DNA from 3 places in the Streptococcus sp. ALY_208 genome. Region 2 is predicted to be linked to each of the others. Evidence: predicted binding sites of a transcription regulator. Region 2 holds the regulator's gene; each other region holds the start of a gene.
The links. Region 2 encodes NrdR, which represses ribonucleotide reductase genes. Its sites were predicted from a motif close to ACACNATATATNGTGT; they were not measured.

Region 1 (4,272 bases), on a different contig from region 2:
GCTGGTTTGGTTATCGTTTACGGCTTTTCAGGTGAAGTGGCACGCATGCTTAGTTTCGCTATGATTGGGTCATTTATTACAACCCCATTCTTTGCCTACCTTAACTATAGCCTGATCAAATCTAAAGGTAAAAAACTACCAGCCTGGCTAGATTGGCTATCAATTGCTGGTTTGATTTTCCTCTTTGGCTTTGCCATCTTCTTTATCTACGCTTGGTTATCAGGTGCCGCAGGTATTTAAAATATAAGGCTGTTAAGCGACCAAAAGGAAATAAATTTATTAGTATAAATATAAAAAAAACTGTCCTTCTTTGTAAATAAAGGGGGACAGGTTTGTTCTTATTTTAGTGCGATTAGGACAACGGTAACGATATAAAAAATAGCTGTAAGTAAATAGCCCATCCGCCAGTAGAGCTTAAGAAAACGTCGATAGGAAAAAATTTTAATGTTGCCTACTTTTCGAAGCATGAATAGGCAGGTCGCAATAGCGAGTAGACACATCATCAGAAGATACTGAGGTAAGAAGCTGTGTGTGAAATAGCGATTAGACATCCAGAGAATGGCTAGTGTTAAAAAAGGTAAACTAATATCGGGAAATTTGATCGTAAAGCGTGTGAGATCAAAATAGCGCACTAAAAACTGAGCCAGAAAAGGAATTAAAAAGAAATAAATTATAGCGAAAAGATAGATCATGAGTTTATTTTATCGCTAAACGGTTTTAAAGTAAACTTTTTCTATCAAAAAGTGAAAAAACCTTGATTTTGTGAGGCATTGCTGTATAATAAATAAGGTATGCGCTTTGCATACTTGTGGGAGGTAAAAATCTTATCCTTACCGCCAAAACCACAAAGGAGGAAATTACAAAATGGCTAAAAAAGTCGAAAATGTCGTAAAACTTCAAATTCCTGCTGGTAAAGCTACACCAGCTCCACCGGTTGGTCCTGCACTTGGTCAAGCCGGAATCAATATCATGGGATTCACTAAAGAGTTTAACGCTCGTACAGCTGACCAAGCTGGTATGTTGATCCCAGTTGTTATCTCTGTGTATGAAGACAAATCATTTGATTTCATCACTAAAACTCCACCAGCTGCTGTTCTTTTGAAAAAGGCTGCAGGTGTCGAAAAAGGTTCAGGTGAACCAAACCGAACAAAAGTTGCTTCAGTCACTCGTGCACAAGTGCAAGAAATTGCTGAAACAAAAATGCCTGACTTGAACGCTGCCAACATCGAATCTGCTATGCGCATGATCGAAGGAACTGCACGTTCAATGGGATTCACTATTACTGACTAATAGAATCCACCTTCACCGAGTTTAAGCATAGTGCTTACGGTGTGGAAGATGAAAATCGATAGGACCACATAACACAAGGAGAAAAAGATAACATGGCTAAAAAAAGCAAACAAATGCGTGCTGCCCTTGAAAAGGTAGACACTACTAAAGCTTACAGTGTAGAAGAAGCTGTAGCACTCGCAAAGGAAACAAACTTTGCAAAATTTGACGCAACAGTGGAAGTTGCTTACAACCTTAATATTGATGTTAAGAAGGCTGACCAACAGATCCGTGGTGCAATGGTCTTGCCAAACGGAACTGGTAAAACTTCTCGCGTTCTTGTATTTGCGCGTGGTGCTAAAGCTGAAGAAGCTAAAGCAGCTGGTGCAGACTTCGTTGGTGAAGAAGAACTTGTTCAAAAAATCAACGATGGTTGGTTGGACTTCGATGTTGTTGTTGCGACACCTGATATGATGGCAGTAGTTGGTCGTCTCGGACGTGTCCTTGGACCACGTAACCTCATGCCAAACCCTAAAACTGGTACCGTAACTATGGACGTTGCTAAAGCTGTTGAAGAGTCTAAGGGTGGTAAGATTACTTACCGTGCTGACAAGGCAGGTAACGTACAAGCTATCATCGGTAAGGTATCATTTGATACTGATAAGTTGGTTGAAAACTTCAAAGCGTTTAACGATGTTGTCGCTAAAGCAAAACCAGCAACTGTTAAAGGGGCTTACATCACTAACTTGTCTATCACCACTACTCAAGGTGTTGGTATCAAGGTTGATGCTAACTCACTATAGTGAAATGAAAAACTCAGGTTTCTACCTGAGTTTTTTTGTCAATCTAATATAAAACTTATATAGTTTTGCTCTTAGGAAGTATTGCTTGAACCCCACTAAATATAGTGTTAGAATAGTTTTCTGTTGCGCTATATTTAGTGTATTTTGTTGTTTTAGAAATATCTAAAACTATTAGAACTGGAGAGATAGATGTCGACATTATCGTTTAAGCAGTCCTTCAATCTGGCTTGGGGACGTTTTAGTAAGGGTCAGAAAGTGTTTGCAGTCCTTGCTTTTTTAGCTTCGCTTGGTTTTACAATGAATAGTGTTTTACCGACCATCTTAGCCGGTGATTATACAGTTTTAAATGTCCTATCTATCATTATGTCTATTTTTGGATTTTTAGGAACTTGGACGCTGGCGATACAGTGGCAGCATACCTTTAAATTAAATGGTGTTCAAAATGTTTCTGGTGCTCTGGTAGCTGGTATGCAAGGCATCTATGGTGACATGATTACCAGTTTTTACTATTTAGTGACAGAGTTTATTGGTCATTTTTCATGGAATAAGCGCCGGGCAGATGATGGTGAGCTAGTTGTGGATAAGGCATTTGGTTGGAGAGATATTATCGTAGCGATTTTTTTCTGGACGATTGGGCTTGGGGTTCTTTCTTGGCTTATTGGTGGACAGAGGATTATCCTAGATGCGCTAACGAACGGTCTTTCTTTTACAGCTCAGCAGCGTCAGGTTAAAGGCCATCTTGATGGGTATTATCTCTGGCTTTTAGTCGATATTCTTAGTTTTATCCTTTTCTTATCGGTGGGTAATGATATTGTTGCTTTTAGCTATCTAGCTATGCTGATGCAGGGGTTTGTTGGTATTATGATTTGGAAAAATGGTCTCGGGGAAGATAGGTAGAAAGCTTTTAGTGGGCAAGTCCAGATGGACTTGCTTTTTTTATAGCTCCCAAACTCTTTAGTAAAAATATTGTTTAATTTTTACTAAAAATATTGACAAAAAATAACTTAAAAAGTAAAATGTAAGCGTAAACAAAAAGGAGGAAGCCCTTATGAGTAGAGAAAAAGGTCAAATGACCTCACGCTTATCTTATACTGCAGGTGCATTTGGTAATGACGTATTTTACGCTACCTTATCTACCTATTTTATTATGTTTGTGACCACTCATTTATTTGATAAAGGAGATAGTCACTATGTGTTGCTTATTACCAATATTATTGCTAGTTTGCGTATTCTTGAAGTGCTCATTGATCCGCTTATTGGTAATATGATTGATAATACCCAGAGTCGTTATGGTAAATTCAAGCCCTGGGTAGTTGGTGGTGGGATTATAAGCTCTATTGCTTTGTTGCTCTTATTTACTGATCTAGGTGGGTTAAATCGCACTAATCCCGTGCTTTATCTCATTTTATTTGGGATTATTTATCTCTTGATGGATATTTTTTACTCCATCAAAGACATTGGCTTTTGGTCTATGATTCCAGCACTTTCTTTGGATTCTCGTGAACGTGAGAAGATGGCTACCTTTGCTCGTATCGGGTCAACTATTGGTGCTAATATTGTTGGTGTCGTTATTATGCCGATTGTTCTTTTCTTCTCTATGACTAATACTGGTGGCTCAGGTGATAAGTCGGGATGGTTTTGGTTCGCCTTTATTGTTGCTTTGATTGGTGTTTTAACATCGTTGGCCGTCGGTATTGGGACTAAAGAAGTTGAGTCCAAACTTCGTCAATCAAAGGAAAAAACGACACTTCGACAAGTTTTTAAAGTTTTGGCTAAAAATGATCAGTTAATGTGGTTGTCACTTGGCTATTGGTTTTATGGTCTAGGGATTAATACACTTAATGCTTTGCAGCTTTACTACTTTACCTTTATTTTAGGTGATTCGGGTAAATACTCTATTCTTTATGGTCTCAATACGATTGTGGGATTGATATCCGTATCACTATTTCCAAGCTTGGCTGGTAAGTTTAACCGCAAACGTCTCTTTCTTGGCTGTATTGCAGTTATGTTGAGTGGTATCGGTGTTTTTAGTATAGCTGGTGCCAGTCTCCCTCTTGTCTTGCTTGCTGCTCAGCTCTTCTTTATTCCACAACCTCTTATTTTCCTTGTCATCTTGATGATTATTTCCGATTCTGTTGAGTATGGTCAGTGGAAATCAGGGCATCGTGATGAGTCTTTGACATTGTCTGTTCGTCCTTTG
Region 2 (4,272 bases):
ATGGGATTCACTTCGATGAACAGCTTGCTATCGAAGAGGAGTTGAAAAGGCGAAATTCGGACATCTCGGCAGTGAGAGATGTAGTAGCTAAGGGATTGGTCAATTATGATGACGGCCTTTTCTTGCTAAACTATGACCTCTCCTATACACTGACTCTCCCGTCAAGCCGCTCTATGACACCAGTAGAGTTAGCGATGTCCTTTTTTGTATCAGAAGTGTTTATTGAAGGTTCAGATGTCGCCTCCAAGCAAGAATTAGTCGATGATGATCTGGTCTTAATACTAGAGTCAGATGAGATTGATTTAGCTGAGAGCGTTATGGATAATATTCTTTTGAATATTCCTCTCAAGGTATTAACAGATGAGGAAGCTGCAAGTGATACGCTCCCTTCCGGACAGGATTGGACAGTATTGACCGAATCGCAGTACCAATCCCTTCAGGAAGAGAAAAAGGCAGCAAGCAATCCCTTTGCAAGTTTGGATGGCTTGTTCAATGATGAATAGATTTAGGATTTATAAATGGTGTGGAAGTGTTATCATTAGACATTTCCGCTTTTAACCATAGATTAGGAGATTATGAAATGGAGGTTGACGATGGCTAAGAGAATCCTTATGATTGAAAACGAGAGGCCAGTCTCTCGTTTAGTATCGCTGAAGCTACAAGAAAAGGGCTACCAAGTAAAAACGAGTCAGGCTAGCCAAGATGGGCTAACGACAGCTTTTAACAAGGGTGTTGAACTGATCTTTATTGATCACAATCTCTTGGATGATCAAACTTTTGGACAGCTTAATCAGCTAAAAAAAGAGCGAAGGATAGCCATCGTGATCTTGGTAGACAGAGATGGTTTATCCAGTCTGCCCAAGCAGGTAGAATCTCTGTCTGATGGGCTCTTAGTTAAGCCATTTACTGTCGAAGAGGTATTAGCCCTTGTTGAGGAACTTTTATCCCAAAGGGTCCCTCAACAATCGCATGCTGTCTCCTCCTATCGTGATTTGATTCTAGATGAATCCAACCGTGCTGTTATTCGTCGAGGAGAATCGATTCCCTTGACAAACCGTGAGTATACCCTCTTATCCACCCTGCTAAAAAACCGTAATACCGTTATGGGACGTGAAGAACTATTGGATATCGTATGGGGCCAAAGTGAGGGCACCGTTGAAACCAATGTTGTCGATGTCTACATTCGCTATATTCGTGGAAAGATCGACATTCCAGGAGAGGAATCCTATATCCAAACGGTTCGCAGTAGAGGGTATGTCATAAAAGGATGAAAAAGTCCTTCAATACGAGCTTGACCTGAGTGTCCAGCTTTTTTTATACCCTAAATTATGGTACAATAAGCTACCAGAAAAGAAGATAGGATGGGGATTGTATGCGTTGTCCCAAATGTAATCATAATAAATCCAGTGTTATAGACAGTCGTCAGGCAGATGATGGTCAAACAATTCGACGACGTCGTGAGTGCGATAACTGTGGTGCTCGCTTCACAACGTTTGAGCGTATTGAGGAGATGCCACTCCTAGTGGTCAAAAAAGATGGTACCAGAGAGCAATTTTCCAGAGATAAGATTCTCAATGGCATCATCCAAAGTGCCCAAAAACGCCCGGTCTCAAGTGATGATATCGAAAAAGTTATCAGCCGAATTGAGCAAAAGATCCGCAGTGCATATGACAGCGAGGTATCCAGTGAAGTCGTCGGAAACTTAGTGATGGATGAGTTGGCGGATCTTGACGAAATCACTTACGTACGCTTTGCCAGCGTCTATCGTAGTTTCAAGGATGTCGATGAGATTGAGGATCTCCTACAAGAGATTACCAGTCGTGTTCGTAGCCGCAATAAAAATAAAGGATAAGCATGAAACCGATTGATGATTTTTCTTTTTTAAAGAATAATCAAGTCAGCCGAGATATGACCAACTTGATTCGTCTCTACCTGCCTATTGTGGGGAGTGATGCAGTGATAGTCTATCAGTATCTGACTAGTTTTTATGATGATGGCAAGAGGCGCCATAAAATTTCAGATATTTTAAATCATACTCTTTTTGATCTGCCGCGTTTTGAGAAAGCTCTGGCTATTTTGACTGGGATGGATTTGGTGACCTTGTATAAGGATTTAGACCACTACCTTATTAAGCTCAAGGAGCCCTTGTCTGCTGATCAATTTCTATCTCATGCTGTCTACCGCAGATTGTTAGCTAGCCATATTGGGGATCTAGCTGTTTCAGAGCTTCTTCCCGAGGACTTAGCTCAAAGAGACCTTCAGGATCTTTCTAAGAAATTCTCAGAAGTCTTCTCTGACAAGGGAGATATTGACCTCCAGCCCACACGCATGAAAAATGATTTTGATCTGGAGAGTTTCAAGCAGCGCATGCTGGCAGACGGCCTCAGCTTTAACCAAGAAAAGCAGGATGTTATTGCACTGTATAACCTATCTGAACGCTTTAAGTTAACCTGGTTTGATCTTTATCAGCTAGCCAAAGATACAGCCAGTCGGCATAAAATCATGCCAAAACGTATCCTGGCCAAGATTGAGCAGCCTCAAGAAGCGGCGCTATCAGATTTGACTCAGCAGGAACAAATCGTTCTAAAGGAAGCCCAAACAACATCGGCTGATCATTTCTTAGCCAAGATAAAACAAGGCCGGCAAGCCATGGTGGTGACCAGTGATGAGCGGAAAATTTTAGCGGAATTAGCTGAAATGAGCTTTTTAGATGAAGTGATCAATATCATGGTTCTCTATACTTTTAATAAAACCAAATCAGCCAATCTCAATCGTCGCTATATCATGAAGTTGGCCAATGACTTTTTGTATCAAAAGATCAAAACGGCCCAATCGGCTATCCTCAAAATGAGAGAGAATCAGTCTCAGTCCTCTGCTAGTGCTAGTAAGCAAAAACCTCAAAAGAAGGGCAGCAGTGTTCCTGAGTGGAGCAATCCAGATTTCAAGGAAGAGACCACACCAGAAGACCAGAAAAGACTGGACGATATGAAGCGTCAGATGTTAGCCAAATTAGGAAAGGGGGATGACTAGATGGAACCTGTAGGAAAAACTATAGCCGAACAAATGAGTGGTCGTATTAATCTTGATGAACTGACCAATCAGATTATGACGGATCCTATTATTGCAGCCTTTATCGCAGAACATCAGATGTCCCAAGAGCAAATCAAGCGCAGCTTACCGAAGTTTAACCAATATCTAGGTGAGCGCTTTAAGTATCAGACTGCAGATCAATCCTACAGTGCTAAAGGCTATGAGCCTATCCTTGTCATGAACGAGGGTTATGCGGATGTCTCTTATCGTGAGACCAAGGCCTTAAAGGAAGCACAAACTCAAAAAGCTATTGCAGATCGTATCCAGGTTGTCAGTCTGCCTAAATCCTATAAAACAATTACTTTTGAAGAAGTGGATTGGACTGGAAGTCGTGCCCAAGTACTAAAAGACTTAGTAGAATTTGTAGCCAATTATCCTGATCCCCAACAAAAGGGACTCTATATCTATGGTGATATGGGAATTGGTAAATCCTTCATGCTAGCAGCTATGGCTCACGAGCTATCGGAGAAAAAACAGGCTCAAACGACGCTGCTTCATTACCCTAGCTTTGTGATTGATATCAAAAATGCTATCACTAGCGGCAGTGTCAAAGATGAAATTGATGCTGTTAAGTCTGTACCAGTCCTTATATTAGATGATATTGGAGCGGAACAGACGACATCTTGGGTACGTGATGAGGTCTTGCAGGTTATCTTGCAGCATCGTATGCTTGAAGAATTACCAACCTTCTTTACGTCAAATTACAGCTTTGACGATCTAGAGGCTAAGATGGGAAATATCCGTGGAACAGACGAAAGTTGGCAGAGCAAGCGTGTGATGGAGCGGATACGCTATCTAGCAAAACCAGTCCATCTCCAAGGAGAAAACCGTCGCTAAATACAAAGTACAGATAGATTCAGAAAGGAAAGCAAATGGCTTTACCAACAGTTGCTATTGTAGGGCGTCCTAATGTTGGAAAATCGACCCTCTTTAACCGTATTGCCGGTGAGCGTATCTCTATTGTCGAGGATGTTGAAGGTGTCACACGTGACCGGATCTATACCAAGGCTGAGTGGCTCAATCGCCAGTTCAGCCTGATTGATACAGGAGGAATTGATGACGTAGATGCTCCTTTTATGGAGCAGATTAAGCACCAGGCTAATATCGCTATGACAGAGGCCGACGTTATTGTCTTTGTGGTCTCTGGTAAAGAAGGCGTGACGGATGCAGATGAGTATGTCG
Region 3 (4,272 bases), on a different contig from region 2:
CAGCGTGAGCTGCCTTGATCACATTGTTGATCAAGCGAAGGATTGATGGGTTATATGGTTGGTAGAGGTATGATACTTGTTCGTTCATACGGTCAGCAGCCATTGTGTATTGGATAAGGTCGTTGGTACCAATTGAGAAGAAGTCCACTTCCTTAGCAAATTGGTCAGCAAGCATAGCAGCTGCTGGGATTTCGATCATGATACCCACTTGAATGTTATCAGCGACTGCAACCCCTTCAGCCTTGAGGTTAGCTTTTTCTTCCTCAAAGACAGCCTTAGCAGCACGGAATTCTTTAAGAAGAGCAACCATTGGGAACATGATGCGTAATTGACCATGGACTGATGCACGAAGGAGGGCACGGATTTGCGTACGGAACATAGCGTCACCGGTCTCAGAAATTGAGATACGCAAAGCACGGAAACCTAGAAATGGGTTCATTTCTTTTGGAAGATCGAAGTATGGCAATTCTTTATCACCACCGATATCCATGGTACGAACCACAACTGGCTTACCATTCATTCCTTCAAGCACTGCCTTGTAGGCTTCGTATTGCTCGTCTTCTGTCGGAAAGTCTTGTGAATCCATGTACAAGAACTCTGTACGATATAGACCAACAGCCTCTGCCCCATTATCGTTGACACCATCAACGTCTTTTGGTGTACCAATATTAGCAGCTAACTCAAAGTGCTTACCATCAGCCGTAACAGTTTCAGCATCTTTAAGGAGCGCCCACTCAGCTTTTTGCTTAGCATAGGCCTCACCCGCTGCCTTAAACTCTGCCACCTGCTCATCAGTAGGATCAATAATGACATCACCAGTAATACCATTAACAGCAACGAGATCACCATTTTTCACGGTATCAGTGATATTATTTGTTCCAAGAACAGCAGCAATTTCGAGCGTACGTGCCATAATGGCTGAGTGACTAGTACGTCCACCAATATTAGTCACAAAAGCTTTAACAAACTTTTTATCCAATTGAGCTGTGTCAGATGGTGTCAAGTCATGTGCGATAACAATCGACTCTTCATCAATAGCAGCTGGATTTGGTAATTTCTTACCAAGAAGATTTGCCAATACACGTTTAGTGACATCACGAATATCCGCAGCACGTTCCTGCATATAAGGGTTATCTTCCATACCTTCAAAGATAGTAATGAACATGTCCGTTACTTCCTTGAGAGCAGCTTCTGCATTAATTTCTTTAGACTTGATAGTTTCCTTAATTTGGCCTACCATCTCTGGGTCAGCCAATACCATCAAATGTGCATCAAATACAGCTGCAGCTTCTTCTCCGAGGCTACCTACGGCTTTTTCACGGATAGCAGAAAGCTCGTCTTGAGACGCTGCCAGAGCTGCGTCTAGACGAGCCTCTTCTGCACTCGTATCTGAAACAGATACTGTTTCAAACGAAAGATCCGGTTGAACCAATAGATATGCCTTAGCAACAGCAACACCATCTGATGCTGCGATTCCTTTAAGCATTTCTGTCATAATCTTATGCCAATCCTTCTTTTGTCATTGTTTCTTCAATTGCTGCGATTGCATCATCTGCATCTGCACCCTCAGCAGCGATAGTAACGTCAGCACCTTGACCAACACCAAGGCTCATCACACCCATGATTGATTTAAGGTTAACTGATTTACCTTTATAATCCAGGGTGATGTCTGAAGCAAACTTACTTGCAGTTTGAACAAGCAAAGTAGCTGGACGTGCATGGATACCAGTTTCTGCAACGATGTGGAAATCTTTAGAAGCCATAATGACTCTCCTTTTTCTAATGTAAAAATTTTTGAATTATCTTATGATAACCCTTACAAAACAGAATTATATCATAAGCATTCACGATTTTCAAGATAGAAAGTTTTTTCTCCATTTTTTTGTAACCCTTTTCTTTGCTTTTCTATAAAGGTTTTCAATTCTTCACCCACACAATCTTTCTAAACCTAGAAGTATATCCAATCTCATATCAAAGTTTTTTTAAAAACATATAATAGAAGATTAATTTTATAAAAATTCTAGCTTAATGCCCCCCGGAACATTGTCATAACTGGCTTTTTTACAGTTTGGTGTCAAAAGCAAATTCACCACAATATGTTGGGTTTCCTCGAAAAAACAACCACAAAATATTGTGTTTTTTTGATTTTAATTCCTTGCTTTTTATCCTAGTTTTGGGTATGCTAGTTTCAGTAAATATTTTGGAGGGAAAATAATGGCTACTATCACAGTCTATTCAAAAAATAATTGCATGCAATGCAAAATGACCAAGAAATTCTTGGAACAAAACGGAGCTGACTTCGAAGAAATTAACATCGAAGAGCATCCTGAGAAAGTAGACTATGTTAAAAGTCTTGGTTTTACTGCTGCTCCTGTTATTGAAGCGGGGGACACTGTATTCTCTGGTTTCCAACCATCCAAGCTAAAAGAAATTATCTAAACCTAGTGTAGAACTGCTAAGTGATTTGTCGTCACTTAGCAGTTCTACATTTCAAAGCGATCGATTAATATTTTTTAAAGTTTAATTATTGTATATCAAAGGAATTTTTATGAGTCTTAAAGATCTAGGGGAAGTATCATACTTCCGTCTTAATAATGAAATCAATCGACCAGTAAACGGTCAAATCCCACTTAACAAGGATAAAGAAGCGCTGGAAGCTTTTTTTCTGGAAAATGTCATTCCTAATACCAAGTCATTCGCTACCATTACTGATAAGATCACTTATCTAACTGAGAATGATTACATTGAATCAACCTTTATTAAAAAATATAAGCCAGCCTTCATCGAGGAATTGGCGCAGTTTTTGAAAGAATCAAATTTTCATTTCCAATCTTTCATGGCTGCTTATAAATTTTATCAGCAGTATGCCTTAAAGACTAACGATGGTCTCTATTATTTAGAAAGTCTTGAGGACAGGGTTCTCTTCAACGCCCTCTACTTTGCTGACGGTAATGAAGAATTAGCCAAAGACCTAGCTAATGAAATGATTCATCAGCGCTACCAACCAGCTACACCATCATTTTTAAACGCTGGGCGTAGTCGACGTGGAGAACTAGTCTCCTGCTTTTTGATCCAAGTGACTGATGATATGAATGCTATCGGTCGTTCCATCAATTCTGCTCTGCAGCTCTCTCGTATCGGTGGAGGTGTAGGGATTTCTCTGAGTAATTTGCGTGAAGCTGGGGCACCAATTAAGGGCTACGCGGGCGCAGCATCCGGAGTAGTTCCTGTCATGAAACTCTTCGAAGACAGCTTTTCCTATTCCAACCAATTGGGCCAACGCCAGGGAGCTGGAGCTGTTTATCTAGATGTTTTCCATCCGGATATTTTAGCCTTCCTTTCAACGAAGAAGGAAAATGCTGATGAGAAAATTCGTGTTAAGACCCTATCTCTTGGGATTACTGTGCCAGATAAATTTTATGAATTAGCACGTAACAACGAAGAAATGTATCTCTTTAGTCCCTACTCTGTTGAAAGAGAATATGGTGTTCCTTTTAACTACATTAATATCACTGAGAAATATGACGAGCTGGTAGCCAACCCTAATATCACCAAGACTAAAATTTCCGCTCGTGAGCTAGAAACTGAAATTTCTAAACTGCAGCAAGAATCTGGCTACCCTTATATCATCAATGTGGATGCAGCTAATCGCTCAAATCCTATTGATGGTCGCATCATCATGTCCAATCTATGTTCAGAAGTCCTTCAGGTGCAACGTCCAAGTTTGATCAATGATCGTCAAGAATATGTCGACATGGGGACAGATATTTCTTGTAACCTAGGATCCACCAATATCGTCAACATGATGACTTCTCCAGATTTTGGTCGCTCTATCAAGGCTATGGTACGTGCGCTAACATTTGTATCTGATTCATCTAGTATCGATGCTGTCCCAACCATCAAAAATGGAAATGATGAAGCCCACACCTTTGGCCTAGGAGCTATGGGGCTGCATTCCTTCCTAGCGCAAAATCATATCCACTATGGAAGTCCAGAGTCTGTTGAATTTACTGATATTTACTTTATGCTCATGAATTATTGGACTTTGGTCGAATCCAATGCCATTGCTCGCGAACGTGGTGTCAGCTTTGTAGGATTTGAAAAATCTAAGTATGCTGATGGTAGTTACTTTGACAAGTATGTGACCGGTCAGTACCAACCTCGTTCTAAACGTGTCAAGGAGCTGTTTGCCGGGCACTTTATTCCAAGTGCAGAGGACTGGAAAGCTCTTCGTCAAGCGGTTATGGCTGATGGTCTTTATCACCAAAACCG

Region 1: pnuC (nicotinamide riboside transporter PnuC) is a predicted target of NrdR. The motif match lies at 2,165-2,180, and genes of this name have one in related genera.
Region 3: nrdH (glutaredoxin-like protein NrdH) is a predicted target of NrdR. The motif match lies at 2,122-2,137, and genes of this name have one in related genera.

The regions. Positions count from the first base shown of each region.
Region 1 covers NZ_JBZFUI010000001.1:95,736-100,007, forward strand. The annotation lists gene AC4HAI_RS00540 (NRAMP family divalent metal transporter) at 1-240, shown strand, start outside; gene AC4HAI_RS00545 (DUF3397 domain-containing protein) at 339-692, opposite strand; gene rplK (50S ribosomal protein L11) at 865-1,290, shown strand; gene rplA (50S ribosomal protein L1) at 1,383-2,072, shown strand; gene pnuC (nicotinamide riboside transporter PnuC) at 2,262-2,969, shown strand; gene AC4HAI_RS00565 (glycoside-pentoside-hexuronide (GPH):cation symporter) at 3,121-4,272, shown strand, end outside.
Region 2 covers NZ_JBZFUI010000003.1:73,458-77,729, reverse strand. The annotation lists gene AC4HAI_RS03885 (YceD family protein) at 1-503, shown strand, start outside; gene AC4HAI_RS03880 (response regulator transcription factor) at 594-1,271, shown strand; gene nrdR (transcriptional regulator NrdR) at 1,373-1,852, shown strand; gene AC4HAI_RS03870 (DnaD domain protein) at 1,855-3,030, shown strand; gene dnaI (primosomal protein DnaI) at 3,031-3,927, shown strand; gene der (ribosome biogenesis GTPase Der) at 3,963-4,272, shown strand, end outside.
Region 3 covers NZ_JBZFUI010000001.1:210,972-215,243, reverse strand. The annotation lists gene ptsP (phosphoenolpyruvate--protein phosphotransferase) at 1-1,495, opposite strand, end outside; gene AC4HAI_RS01055 (phosphocarrier protein HPr) at 1,500-1,763, opposite strand; gene nrdH (glutaredoxin-like protein NrdH) at 2,215-2,439, shown strand; gene nrdE (class 1b ribonucleoside-diphosphate reductase subunit alpha) at 2,549-4,272, shown strand, end outside.